One region of the Arthrobacter sp. CMU6 genome, then DNA from elsewhere that is predicted to be linked to it. Evidence: riboswitches for the same ligand, from Rfam matches in the RefSeq annotation. Region 1 holds a riboswitch; each other region holds the start of a gene.
What was found. A riboswitch is a leader RNA that binds a small molecule or an ion and turns the genes downstream of it on or off. The one in region 1 is predicted to bind cyclic di-AMP.

Region 1 (3,388 bases):
TCCGCGGTGACCACCATGGTCACCATGGTGCTGCTGGTGGTGGTTTCCTTCAGCATGGCGGGGCTGAGCACCGAGCAGCAGACGCGGGCGCTGCGCACGGTAGCCACCCAGGACGGGCTCACCGGCCTCCTCAACCGCGGCGCGTTCCTGGAAGCGGCGGCCGAAGAGCTGCACCGCAGCAAGGCCGCCAACAGCGGGGGCTCGCTGATCCTCGCCGACCTGGATCACTTCAAGTCGGTCAACGACACCTTCGGCCACGCGGCGGGCGACCTCGCACTTCAGGCCTTTGCCGAAGCGTGCAGCGCATCGGTCCGGTCTACGGACTTTGCCGGCCGCTACGGCGGGGAGGAGTTCATCCTCCTGCTGCCCGGTGCCGGCCCGAAGAGTGCGGAAATCATCGCGGGTGAGATCAGCAGGAGGCTGGCAGGGCAGCACATCCCCGAGCTGCTGCGGATGCCGACCGTCAGCTACGGCATTTCCACCTACAACGCGAATACCGCTGACCTCGATGAGGTGATCGCGGCCGCTGACGTCGCCCTTTATGAAGCCAAATCACAGGGGCGGAACCGTACGGTCAGGGGCTGAGGCGGGGTCCGGGGCAGAGCCGCCGACCTCCGGCGCAAGGACCTTAACGCAGGCGCCGGATCCGGAATGCATGGGGGACAATCCGGACCCGGCGATCCTGACTCGCAGCCGGAGACTGCGGTCTTTCATCAGGCATGCCCAGTGTGTTCCGCCATCCTTGTAGAAAGGTGGGAGCACCTTGGGGGGTGGCCGTGTTCCGCCGCCCCCAAGACAGCGGAACACGGCGGTTTTTCAGCTCGGCTAGGCCGCGCGCACGAACGTGACGGGGCCGGTCGCAGTGAGCCAGGACAGCGGGTGGGCCATGGTGGCGTTGATGCCGTTCATGCCGCCGCTGATGACCTTGCCGGCTCCGGCGTAGATGGCCACGTGGCCGGACTGCACCACCATGTCACCGGGCTGCGGGGTGGAGACCACCCTGCCGTGGCTCAGGAACTGCATCGGAGCCAGGTCACCCACGCGGATGCCGGCGGCGCCGAGGGCCTTCTCCACCATGGCGGTGCAGTCCTGCGTGATGCCGATCTGGGCGTACGCCGAGGCCAGCATGGTTGCATTGACGCCTGCCGCAGCCTGGACAGGGGCCTTCGGCGCGGGAGCCGCAGCCTTGACGGTGACCTTCGGTGCGGGCGCGGCCGGCGCAGCTGCGGCCTTTACGGGCGCAGCAGCCTTGGCGGGCGCGGCAACCGGGGCGGCAGCAGGTGCTGCGGCCTTCTTGACTGCCGGCTTCTGGACGACGGGTGCTGCCACCACGGTAGCCGGGGACGAGTTGACCGCGGGGCGTTCAAACGCGATCTGGACGCTGGAAGCAGCGTCCAGGGGAGCCTGAACCTGGCTGGCGGCTGCGGGGGCGGCGGCCGGAGCCTGCGCGGGCTGGGCCGGTGCGGCGCCTCCGGCGTTGGCCGCAACGGTGCCTGTGAAGGCCAGGCCGGAGGCGGCGAGGATCACTGCTGCCTGGCGGCCGACGCCCGAGTTTGCGGAGGCAAGGCGGGTGAACGGATTGGAGCGGGCGGCCGCAGCACGGCGGCCAGAAATAAAGCGGAACGACATGAAGAAGCCTCTCCCGATGCCTGCGAGGTGAGCTGTCGGATTCGGATGGGAGGCACCCGGCCGCGGTCCTGAGCGTGGTCAGGAACTGTGCGGCTTCACCCCAAGGCCCGCTAAAAGCAGGCCAAAAAGTGGTTTCCCCGTCTCTGCCGGACATGGGTCTTCGATTGGTTCCTCGGGCTGCGGCAGAGTTAGGCAATCAGCGCGGGAGCGCCTCGTCGGTGAAAGAGGCACGTTTTCCACCGTACGGGAGGGTTCGGTCAATGTCACATTAAGGTAACGGCACCGTGTCGTTCATGACGCGCCGGCCCGCGTCAGGTAAGGGATCGGGGTGTGATTTGTGTGGTGAACCTCACTCTGCGGCGTTGAGCTTGCCAGCCAGCCGCTCCCTCATCTGGATGCTGGCCGCGTTGAGGCCGATCAGTTCCACCTCGCGGCCGTGCCGGCGGTATTTCTCAGTCACGGCATCCAGCACGGCGATGGTGGAGGCATCCCACAGGTGTGATGCGTGCAGGTCGACCACCACGCCGCCGATGTCCGGCTCGGCGTCGCGGGCGTAATTGAACTGGGTGTAGAGGTCGTTGGAGGAGGCGAAGAACAGTTCGCCGTCCACGGTGTACGTGGCCACCGTCCGGCCGTTGAGCTCCACTTCCGTCCGCTCCACGGTGGCGAAATGGGCCACCCGGCGGGCGAACATCGCCATCGCTGCCAGCACCCCGACCCCGACGCCGATCGCCAGGTTGTGCGTGATTACCACCGTGCCAACGGTGATCAGCATGACCGCGGTTTCCGATCGGGGCATTCGCCGGAGCGTTGCCGGTGCAACAGAGTGCCAGTCGAACGTGATGGCCGAGACGAAGATCATCACCGCCACCAGCGCCGCCATGGGGATGAGGCCTACGATGTCGCCCAGGGCCACTACCAGGACCAGCAGGAAGACGCCCGCGAGGAACGTGGACACCCGGCTCCGGGCGCCGGAACCCTTGACGTTGATCATTGTCTGCCCGATCACGGCGCAGCCGCCCATGCCGCCCAGGAACCCGGTGACGATGTTGGCCACCCCCTGTCCCCAGGATTCGCGGGTCTTGTTGGAGCGGGTATCGGTGATGTCGTCCACCAGCTTGGCCGTCATCAGGGATTCCAGCAGCCCCACGAGCGCCATGGACAGCGAGAACGGCGCAATGGTCTGGAAGGTCTCCCGTGTCAGGGGCACAGCCGGGATGAACAGGGTGGGCAGGCTTTCCGGCAACTGGCCCTTGTCCTGGACGGTGGGGACGTCGATCCCGGCCACCACGGCGAGGACCGTCAGGAGGACAATGGCCACCAGCGGTGACGGCACCGCCGTCGTAATGCGGCGGAGACCGACGACGATCAGCAGGCCGGCGGCCACCAGCGGGTAGACCGGCCACGGAACGCCGATCAGTTCCGGCAGCTGGGCCATGAACACGAGGATGGCCAGCGCGTTTACGAAGCCCACCATTACCGAGCGCGGGATGAAGCGCATGAGCCGGGTGACGCCCAGGACGGCGAGCAGGATCTGGAAGACCCCGGCGAGGATGACCGCGGCGATCAGGTGGTCCAGTCCGTGGCTGCGCATCAGCGGCGCGATCACCAGGGCGACGGCGCCCGTTGCGGCCGAGATCATGGCGGGCCGGCCGCCCACGAAGGAAATGGTGACCGCCATGGTGAAGGAGGCGAACAGGCCGATCCGGGGATCCACGCCGGCGATCACAGAGAACGCGATGGCTTCCGGAATGAGGGC
Region 2 (3,388 bases), on a different contig from region 1:
CGAGCTGCTGGAACTCCTCCAGCGTGGGGGCGGGATCGGTCCCGTTGAAGCCTCCGACGGCCATGACCGGCAGTTCGGCGGCAAGCTGGTAACCGGACGCCGGAATTAACCGTGCCCGGATTCGCCAGGGCGCCCGGATTCGCTAGGATACCCGGTCCGGCGGGAGTGCCCTGGCGGCCGAAGTTGCCCAGTCCGGCGAGGTTGCCGCGGGCTCCGGTCGCGGACGGTCCGGCACTGACGATCGCGCCGGAATGGGTGGTCGCCGCGGTGGTGAGGGAGCAGGCCAGCGGCGCGGCGAGCGCCGCCGCAACCGCGGCAGCGCCGGCGTACGCCGTGGAGCCCTGCCGGGTCCGGCGCCGGGTGCGAGCGGGGGCAAAAGCAGAATCACGGCCAACAACGCGAAGACCAGCACACGGACACGCCCCGGCGCAGACCCTCATCAGGCACACGCGGCGGCGGCCACTGTTGGATGCATAACCATCACTGACCAGGCCTCCGGACCACAGCCGCACCCGCCGGTGCGGCGTCGTGCCTCCCGGCAGTGCGCCGCTGTGGACCAGGCTCCCCATCGATACCGCCGCCGCGGTACCGGTCCTGGACGTGACCATCCCGGTCTACAACGAGGAACGCGACCTGGAGGAGTGCCTGCGCCGGTTGCACGCCTACTTGCGCGATACGTTCCCGCACTCGTTCCGCTGTTATGAGGCTTTTGGGGCGAAGCTGTGCGGGGGCTGTGGAGTTCGCATTTCTGCGCCACTTTGGCCCCGCGGGCATGGCGGGGACAGCAGAAAGGCCCCGGATCCTGGTGGATCCGGGGCCTCTCGCCCGTATACCGGACACCCTAGAGCGGTGCAGAAATGCGCGGCGTCAACCGGTTCGGCCGCGGCAACCGGTCAGTACCAGTTGTTGGCGAGGTGGAAGTTCAGCGCACCGCACGGGGAGCCGTAGCGTTCCTTGATGTAGTCCAGGCCCCAGTTGATCTGAGTGCGGTAGTTGGTGCGGTAGTCCGCCCCGGCGCTCGCCATCTTCTCGGCGGGCAGAGACTGGACGATGCCATAGGCACCGCTGCTGGCGTTCGTGGCCGTGGTGCGCCACTCCGATTCCTTGGTCCAGAGCCGCTTCAGGCACTGCATCTGGTCGGCGGACCAGCCGAAGGACCCCAGCTTGCTGGCCGCGTAGGCCTGGGCTCCGGCGGGATCGTTCAGGGCCACGGGCGCAGCGGCCCTGGCCTTGGCAGCGGCAGCCTTGGCAGCGGCGGCCTTGGTGATGGCAGCCTTGGCGGCTGCGGCTTTGGTGGCGGCAGCCTGTGCAGCTGCGGCCTTCGCGGCGGCAGCCTGTGCGGCAGCGGCCTTGGTGGCGGCAGTCTTGGCAGCGGCGGCCTTCGCAGCGGCCGCCTTGGCAGCGGCGGCCTTGTTTGCCGCAGCAGCCTTGGCCGTGGCCTCCTTGTCGGCGGACTGCGGAGCGATGGACGCCGCGGACGGGGCCGGGAGGGCGGAAATCAGCGTTTTATCGAAGCTCAGCGTCTGCCCCGCGTCAGCCGTGGCCGCGGATGTGTAAGACGCGGAGGTGTAAGACGCGGACGGCGCGGCCTGGTCTGCCGCCTGGCCTGCGGCGCCGACGCCAACGAGTACGGCGGCGGCGGTGGTCAGGACGGCTGCCCGGCGCCCGAAGGACGGAAGGCCAGCAGCGAAACGGCCAAATGCAGTCTTAGGCTGGGCATCGTCGGCGCGGTGCCGGGAAATCGTGCGGCCAGACTTATGCGAGGCGCGCTCAGGGCGCACCTGTGGCTTAAATTCAGACATGGTGGATTGCCTCTCAACACCTGCGGAGTTAGCTGTCGGGTTCGGATGAGGTCATCCGGCCGCACGGAAAATGCACGTGTCGGCTTCACCCCAAGGGCTAATGCGGAAAGCCCGGGACTCTGGTTCCCCCGCCTCTGCCTGATCTAGCGGAATCCGGGAAGCGGCAGAGCTGGGCGTCAATCCGGACATGCGACTCTAGTGGCGGCCGCACGTTATCGACCGTACAGGAGGCTTTTGATTAAGTCACATTTAGGTAACGGACATCATGACGCCGGCGCGGCGCCTTGCATGGGCAGCCGGACAGCAAATTCCGTCCGACCGGGCCGGGACGTGACCTCCACCGTGCCGCCGTGCGCCTCCACGATGGACTGCACAATGGACAGGCCCAGGCCACTGGTTCCCTCCGCCGAGGCAACCCCCCGTTCTCCCTGTGCTGCCGCGGTACGCAGGGCCGTTCCGGCGCTTTGGCCATCGGCCGCAGAATCCTTCGCCGCGGTGCCTGCCGGCGTCAGGGGCGGCTGCACCGGCGTCGCCCGCGACGCGTCTGCGCGGGCGAAGCGCGCGAACACCTTGTCCACGAATTCGGGCGGGATGCCGGCGCCATCGTCTGTGACTGAAATCACCGCGCTGCCGTCGGCGGACCGCATCACCCCGGTGGTCACAGTGGTGCCGGACGGCGTGTGCTTGCGGGCGTTGGAGACCAGGTTCACGAGGACCTGGTGCAGCTGTGAGGCGTCGCCCCGGACTGTCACAGGTTCCTCCGGAAGGTCGAGGTGCCACGCCCGGTCCGGTGCCATGACTTTTTCGTCGCTGACCGTCTCGATGACGAGCTGCGTGAGGTCAACGTCGCTGAGCTTGAGCGGCTGTCCCTCATCGAGCCGGGCGAGCAGCAGGAGGTCCTCCACCAGGGCGGTCATGCGCTCTGACTGGCTCTGCACGCGCGCAAGGGACCGCTGGCCGTCCGGGGTGAACTTTTCGGTCATGCGCATCAGCTCGGTGTAGCCGCGGATGGCGGTGAGCGGTGTCCGGAGCTCGTGGGAGGCGTCCGCCACGAACTGCCGCACCTTCATTTCGCTCTCCTGCCGCGCTTCCAGCGCGTTGGAGACGTTGTCCAGCATCTGGTTCAGGGCGTGCCCCACGCTGCCCACTTCCGTTCCGGGATGGGCGTTCGACGGCGGGACGCGGACGGCAAGTGCCACCTCGCCGGCGTCCAGCGGCAGGCGCGAGACCTGGGTGGCCACCTCGGAGAGCTGTTCCAGCGGTTTCATGGTGCGGCGGATGAGCACCGTCCCCGCCAGGCCGATCAGCACGAGTCCGCCCAGCGAGACTATCGTGATGGTCCACACGAGCGATGTCAGGGTGTTTTGCTTTTCCGCCAGGGGCAGCCCGGTGACGATGACATCCCCGTAGGGCGCCTGTGCCGCCACCAGCCGGTAGGTGCCGGAGGACAGTGTGCGTTCGATCGGTACGCCGTCGCGGCGGAGCTCCAGGAGAACCTGGTCGTCGTCCGCAGACAGCGAGGCGACCGTGGCGTCGGGGGTAATGAAACCGGCGCTGATGACTGTGCCGTCTTCGATCCTGGCCGT
Region 3 (3,388 bases), on a different contig from region 1:
GAGGCCTTCGCGCACGGAGCCCACGAGGTTCTTCACCGGGGCCTGGCGGTGGGACGTGCCAAGGAGTGTCGTGGCCACGGCGGAGAGTGCCTCGATCTGCTCCGGCCTGACCTTGGAGGGACCGGCGCCGAACCGTCCGTCCTTGGGCAGGAGGTTTGCGGGAATAGTGATGCTGGTGTCGCTCACAGTGGCTCCAATTTTCGGCATGGAAGTGCGGTTCGGCTGGGTCGGGGCGATGGCCGGCAGGCAACCTTGACCGCCACGAAGACCCTCCTTATTCTGCCCGAAGCGCGGATAGTGCAGGAACACGCACCCGTCATAGTCCAGTCATTGAGACAGTGCCCGCCGTCCCCGTGCCGCAGATTATCCGGACTAATTCAAAATAGGCTAAGCTGGCACTGGACGTACGGGCACATAGCCGGTGCTGCGCCGCCGTCGGACATGTGACCGCCGCTGCAGCCTGCCGGAACCCGGTGCGGCGGGCCCGCGGTACGGTGGGACGGACACAAAACTGTGCTCGAGGAGCTGAGCTGAATGACGGATCTGATCGACACCACGGAAATGTACCTTCGCACCATTCTGGAGCTGGAGGAAGAGAACATCGTGGCGCTTCGGGCACGCATCGCCGAACGCCTCCGCCACTCGGGCCCCACCGTTTCGCAGACCATCGGCCGAATGGAACGCGATGGCCTCGTTGTCGTCTCCGGTGACCGCCACCTTGAACTGACCGAAGTGGGCCGGAAACGCGCCACCGAGGTGATGCGCAAGCACCGGCTCGCCGAACGCCTCCTCGCCGACGTCATCGGCCTCGACTGGGCCTACGTTCATGACGAGGCCTGCCGGTGGGAGCATGTCATGAGCGAACGGGTAGAGCGCAGGATTTACGAATTGCTCGACCACCCCACCGAGTCGCCATACGGCAACCCGATCCCCGGCCTGGCAGCACTGGGCGGCCAGCCTGCCCGCCCCTTCTCGGACGGAGTGGTGAACCTGCTCGATGCTATGACCGGTTACGGCCTGGGATCCAAGGTCACCGTCAGCCGCCTGGCAGAACCCATCCAGGTGGAGCCGGAGCTGCTGCTCCAGCTGGATGAAGGCGGGATCCGGCCCGGCGCCGCCGTCTCGCTGGAGCGTGTGGGGGAGTACATCTCGGTCCGCGTGCCCGGCTTCGAAGGTGCCCTTGAGCTGCCGCCGGAAGTTGCTGCGCACGTGTTCGTACGCGTCGGCTAGTCGCCCACCAGGCGAAACACCGCAGCCTGTCTGACATCTGCAGGCAGGACGACCCACCACTTCTGCACAGTGTATATAACGGAATTATTACTGCGCCCGTTAATCGCCTATAGTTAAACGGCAACGCCGATACCAAAGCGTTACCTGATCTGGAGCCGAACCCTGCCAGCAGATCAGCAGCACGAGTCACCCACTGGCAGGGGCGGGGGAACCACAACCGGCTGTTTCTACAGCCTTGGGGTGAAGTCCGCAGCAGCGAGTCTCTTCCGCAGAAGGAACCCTCCGGGGATACCCCTGTGCCGGAATGGCTTGTTACGGCGGACCGGGTCCGAACTCTCTGACCCGAATCCGACAGCTAACTTCGCAGGCTATCCAGAGAGGAAGCAGTACTTGTCCATGCAGAATGCCCGGGGCCGCCGCCGCGCGTCCGGTCCCGCTCCGGAGCCGCGCCTCGCGGAGGCCATTGCCGCGGACCGCCCCCGGGACGCCCAGCGCGAAGCGCGCCGCCGCCGCCGGGGTCCGTTCCGGCAGGTTGCGGATTTTGCCTCGGCCAGTGGCGTTGGACAGAAAGCCGGCGTAGCCCTTGCGGCCACCGGCCTGCTGCTGACTGTTACTGTCCCCGCCACCAGCCCTGTCCTGGCAGCCGGAGAGCAACAGGGCGCGGCGTCCGCGTCCGCTGCCTCACCGGCCCAGCCCAAGGTCTCGGCTGAAGCGGCGGCGAAAATCGACTTCAGCCGCACATCCGTGTCCACCACCGGTGACCCCGACGGGAAGCTCAAGCAACTCCTGAGTGCCCAGTCGGCCGGCACCATCAGCCGTTCGGCCTCGGTGGGCACCCTGGGGGCGCCGCTGACCACGATGGTCAAGTCCTCGCCCTTCGGTTACCGGGTTAGCCCGATCACCGGCGGCGCCGGCGAGTTCCACCGCGGGCAGGACTTTGCCGCCCAGTGCGGCACCGAGGTGCTGGCCGCAGCCAGCGGCACGGTGACGTTCTCCGGGTGGCACCCGTACGGGGGAGGCAACCGCGTGGTGATCAATCACGGCAACGGCCTGGAGACCACGTACAACCACCTGTCGTCCTCCAGCGTCGAGGTTGGCCAGAAGGTCACCCGGGGCGAAATGATCGCCCTCAGCGGGACCACGGGCGCCTCCACCGGCTGCCACCTCCACTTCGAGGTGATGGTCAACGGCGACGTCGTTGATCCCACCGGCTGGCTTTAGGGCCAAGCCGAGTGAGCACTCTCATTCCTGTGACACGCCGTGACCTGAATGTGACATTCGCTCCGAACTGCTGTACCGTCTAAACCGCGTCAACTTTTCCGAAGTTGACGCTCTTGAGTGGATTGCCTAGCTCTGCCACCGCTCAAGGTCCGTTCGCATTACATCGTCTGGCAGGGGCGGGGGAACCAATTTTGGTCTTCGCAAGAAGGCCTTGGGGTTAAGTCGCAAAGCTTCCCAGGAAGCGGAGCGGCCGGGTGACTCCCATCCGAATCCGACAGCTCACCTCGCAGGCATTGGGAGAGGCTACCTTCGTGTCTTCACGCCACAATGCCGCGCGCCACCGCGCGCAAACGGTTCGTATGAACCCATTGGACTCCGTGTCCAAGGCGGTTAGCGCCAATGCCGGCACAGTAGGTCGCCAGGCAGCTGTCATCGCGGCTGCTTCAGGACTCATCCTGAGCGTTGGCATGCCTGCCAACGCAGCCGACGCCAACATTGGTGTTTCCGCCTCCTCGGAGACCGGATCCCAGGCTGCGCAGCTTGCTGTGACCGCCGCGCCCACCGCCACTGTCTCCTTCGAGCGTCCGGCCGTCACCACGGTGGCAGCCCCGGTCGCCGAAATCATCGCTCCCCAGTCGAACGATGAGAGCCAGACGGCCGATGCAGGCCAGGCCGGCAACGAGAGCGCAGGTGCGGCCTCGGCCGTCACCGCCAAGTCCACCGACGGTGCGGCCTCGGCCGCAGCTTCCGGGCTGGCTGCAATCGCGTACACCGGCATCGGCAGCCCCTACGTCTGGGGCGGCACCACCCCCAGCGGCTGGGACTGCTCCGGCTTTACCCAGTGGGTTTACGCTCAGGCAGGCATCAGCATTCCCCGCGTCAACGCGTGGAACGCCATGAAGCCCACCTCCACGCCTGCTCCCGGCGACCTGGTCAT
Region 4 (3,388 bases), on a different contig from region 1:
CGGTGTTTGTCGGCTTCGAAGTGGTGTCGAAGGTCTCCAGCACGCTGCACACGCCGCTGATGTCCGGCGCGAATGCGATCCACGGGATCATCCTGGTGGGCGCCATCATCGTCGCCGGCCAGGCGACGCACCCCTGGGTCCTTGCGGTGGCGCTGTTGGCGGTGGTTCTTGCGACGGCGAACCTGGTGGGCGGCTTCGTCGTGACGGACCGCATGCTTGAGATGTTCCGCGGCCGCAAGCCGGAGAGGCCGGTCAAGCCGGTGACGGGAGCTCCAGGGCAGAGCGTCCCGCAGAGTGAGACCCCGGAGAATACGGAGGCCACGCGGTGACCCTCCTCGACCCCAACGTCACCGCCCTGCTCTACCTCGCGGCCGCCGTCTTCTTCATCCTGGCGCTGAAGGGCCTGAATTCCCCGCGAACTGCCCGCCGCGGCAACCTCATCGGCGCCTTCGGTGCGCTGGTCGCCGTCGTGACGGTCTTTTTCTCAACCCGGCTGGACAACGTTCCCCTGATCCTCGGCGCCATCGCCGTCGGTTCCGGTGTGGCCGCCCCCGTGGCCCGGCGCGTCAAGATGACCCAGATGCCCCAGCTCGTCGCCCTCTTCAACGGGGTGGGCGGCGGCGCCGCCGGCCTCGTGGCGCTGCTGGAACTGCCGCATGCGGAGAATGCCTGGGTGCGCGTCGCCGTCGTTTTCACCCTGCTGGTGGGGGCGGTGTCCTTCGCCGGCTCAGCCGTGACGTTCGCGAAGCTGCAGGAGCTCATGACCACCCGGCCCGTGGTGTTTCCCGGCCTGCCGGTGCTCATGGGGGCGGTACTGCTGGCAGCCGTCGGTGCGGCGGCCGCCGTTGTGATGGGCGGCTCGCTCGTCCTGGCGCTGCTGCTCCTGCTGCTGGGCCTGGTGGCAGGCGTGCTGCTGGTGCTGCCGGTGGGCGGCGCCGACGTGCCGATCGTCATATCGCTGCTCAACGCGTTCACCGGCCTCGCCGTTGCCGCATCCGGGCTGGTGCTGGGCAACGTGCTGCTGGTGGTGGCGGGCACGCTGGTGGGGGCGTCAGGCACCATCCTCACCCGGGCGATGGCCGCGGCCATGGGCCGCAGCGTGGCCGGCATCCTGTTCGGCGCGTTCAAGGGAGGTTCGACGGCGGGATCCACCGCCGTGAGCGACCGTCCGGTCCGTTCGTCCAGCCCTGAGGACGTGGCAGTGCTGCTGGGCTACGCGCAGCGGGTGATCATCGTGCCGGGCTACGGGCTGGCCGTCGCGCAGGGACAGCACACAGCGGCAGAGCTGGCCCAGGCCCTGGAATCCCGGGGAATCCGGGTGGACTTCGCCATCCACCCCGTGGCGGGACGCATGCCGGGGCACATGAACGTACTCCTCGCCGAGGCCAATGTGCCCTACGAATCGCTCAAGGAAATGGGCGAGATCAACTCCGAGTTCCGCACCGCCGACGTCGCGTTGGTGGTGGGCGCGAACGACGTCGTCAACCCCGCCGCCAAGACCACCGCCGGTTCGCCCATCTACGGGATGCCGATCCTCGAGGTGGCGGACGCGCGTCAGGTGGTGTTCCTCAAACGCTCCATGCGGCCCGGGTTCGCCGGGATTGAGAACGACCTCATGTTTGAGCCCCAGACCACGCTGCTGTTCGGCGACGCGAAGGAGTCCCTGACGAAGGTGCTTGGCGCGGTGAAGGCCCTGTAGGGTGCTGGCTCTGCACCCCTTTCCTGCACTTTTCAGGAACGGTGCCGTTACCTAAATGTGACTTTGGTGCGTGGATGCGATAACCTCGGCCGGTGCCTTGGTTCCAATCAGGGCATTCCCGGGCAGAATGCCGAGCCCTGCCGCTGACCGGGATCCGTTCGCTATAACCGACAGGCAGGGACGGGGGAACCACCTTAGTACCGGCCTTGCGCGTCAAGGCCTTGGGGTTAAGTCCAGCGCTGCGCCTATTTGGCGGGCAGGACCGGGTGACTCCCATCCGAACCCGACAGCTCACCCCGCAGGCATGGGAGAGGCAATCCACCATGTCACGTAAGTCCACATCCGCGCGCCATCGCGCTACCCCCACGACGTCCATCGCCCTGCAGGGCCTGTCGTATTCCCTGAAGTCCAACGCTGCGTCGGTTGCCAAGCCGGCGGCTGCCGCCGCCGTCGCTTCCGGTCTCCTCTTCGGCGCCGGGGCACCCGCCCACGCAGGTGCCTACGCACCCGAGACGCCGGCTGGTCCGGCCGCTACCGCCCAGTCCGTCGCCAGCCAGGCGATCGCTGCCCCTGCCGCACCGGCAGTCCCGGCCCCGGCTGTTGCCGGTGCCTCGCACACCGTCGAGCCCGGCGACACCCTTGGTGCCATCGCAGCACGCCACGGTGTCAGCCTCGATGCACTTCTCGCAGAGAACGGCCTGTCCCTGGCTTCGGTTATTTACCCCGGCGACCAGATCTTCATCCCGGGGCCGGGCGCAGCCGCAGCTCCCGCGGTACCTGCGGCTCCGGCAGCACCCGCCGCGCCGGCAGCTCCTGCCGCGCCGACCGGCATGGGAATCTACAACGCCTCCGCGTCGATCACGCCGGCAGCATCAGCCGCTCCGGCAGCCAGCGGCGTGGGTGCAGCCATTGTGGCTTCGGCCCGGGCGCAGCTCGGTGCCACCCAGGACTGCACCATCCTGGTGGAACAGGCTCTGCGGTCCGTCGGCAAGTCCGTCGGCGATCTCGCGCCTGCGCAGTTCCACCAGTACGGCACTCCGGTTTCCGCCCCTCAGCCCGGCGACCTGATGATCAGCGCCGGACACGTCGGTGTCTACATCGGCGGCGGTCAGGCCATCAGCAGCGGCATGAACGGTGTCAACGAGACCATCGTGCACCCGGCCTCCTGGCTCACCGGCTCCACCTACGTGCGGGTGAACGCGTAACAACGGGAAAACTCCACACAGCAGCGGCGGGTGCATCGGCACCCGCCGCTGCTGCGTTTGGCGGCTTTCGCAGCACCGCGGGCCGCAGTGCCTAATTTGGGTGCGGCGGCAGTGTTTGGGCGGCGCGGACGACGGCGTCAGTCACCTCTTCAAGGCCCGGTGACTCCAGCGTCCACACCTGCCAGTAGAGCCCAAGGTCCTCGCTCCACGAGGGGTCGAGCTCCACGAGAGAGTGTTCCGGGTCCTGCTGGTCCGGCACCATGCCCCAGCCAAGGCCCGCGTGGACCGATTCGACGTACTGGACTGAATCAGGAATGAAGAGCTGCGGGGGTGTGGCGTCCGGCGCGATGCGGGCGAGGACAGCGAGCTGGTGGGTGTCCTTCCGGTCGTACTGCATGACGGGCGCTGCGGCGAGGGCCTCCGGGGTGGGGCCGTCGGGGAACCAGCGGGCCACGAACTCGCGCGACGCCTTGGCCCGGTACAC

Region 2: linked by a shared signal. The riboswitch ahead of AC5RWD_RS19055 (aggregation-promoting factor C-terminal-like domain-containing protein) and the one ahead of AC5RWD_RS15410 (hypothetical protein) in region 1 are both predicted to bind cyclic di-AMP.
Region 3: linked by a shared signal. The riboswitch ahead of AC5RWD_RS00120 (M23 family metallopeptidase) and the one ahead of AC5RWD_RS15410 (hypothetical protein) in region 1 are both predicted to bind cyclic di-AMP.
Region 4: linked by a shared signal. The riboswitch ahead of AC5RWD_RS19150 (C40 family peptidase) and the one ahead of AC5RWD_RS15410 (hypothetical protein) in region 1 are both predicted to bind cyclic di-AMP.

The regions. Positions count from the first base shown of each region.
Region 1 is NZ_JBNHFL010000021.1:41,961-45,348, forward strand. Features, by position in the region: gene AC5RWD_RS15405 (GGDEF domain-containing protein) at 1-585, shown strand, start outside; gene AC5RWD_RS15410 (hypothetical protein) at 826-1,629, opposite strand; cyclic di-AMP (ydaO/yuaA leader) riboswitch at 1,633-1,798, opposite strand; gene AC5RWD_RS15415 (SulP family inorganic anion transporter) at 1,979-3,388, opposite strand, start outside.
Region 2 is NZ_JBNHFL010000031.1:45,060-48,447, forward strand. Features, by position in the region: gene AC5RWD_RS19050 (mannosyltransferase YkcB-related protein) at 1-64, opposite strand, end outside; gene AC5RWD_RS19055 (aggregation-promoting factor C-terminal-like domain-containing protein) at 894-1,802, opposite strand; cyclic di-AMP (ydaO/yuaA leader) riboswitch at 1,808-1,971, opposite strand; gene AC5RWD_RS19060 (sensor histidine kinase) at 2,066-3,388, opposite strand, start outside.
Region 3 is NZ_JBNHFL010000001.1:21,865-25,252, forward strand. Features, by position in the region: gene serC (phosphoserine transaminase) at 1-186, opposite strand, end outside; gene AC5RWD_RS00115 (iron-dependent transcriptional repressor DtxR) at 535-1,230, shown strand; cyclic di-AMP (ydaO/yuaA leader) riboswitch at 1,374-1,615, shown strand; gene AC5RWD_RS00120 (M23 family metallopeptidase) at 1,627-2,451, shown strand; cyclic di-AMP (ydaO/yuaA leader) riboswitch at 2,589-2,758, shown strand; gene AC5RWD_RS00125 (C40 family peptidase) at 2,811-3,388, shown strand, end outside.
Region 4 is NZ_JBNHFL010000032.1:1,740-5,127, forward strand. Features, by position in the region: gene AC5RWD_RS19140 (NAD(P) transhydrogenase subunit alpha part 2) at 1-329, shown strand, start outside; gene AC5RWD_RS19145 (NAD(P)(+) transhydrogenase (Re/Si-specific) subunit beta) at 326-1,699, shown strand; cyclic di-AMP (ydaO/yuaA leader) riboswitch at 1,849-2,019, shown strand; gene AC5RWD_RS19150 (C40 family peptidase) at 2,023-2,904, shown strand; gene AC5RWD_RS19155 (ArgP/LysG family DNA-binding transcriptional regulator) at 2,996-3,388, opposite strand, start outside.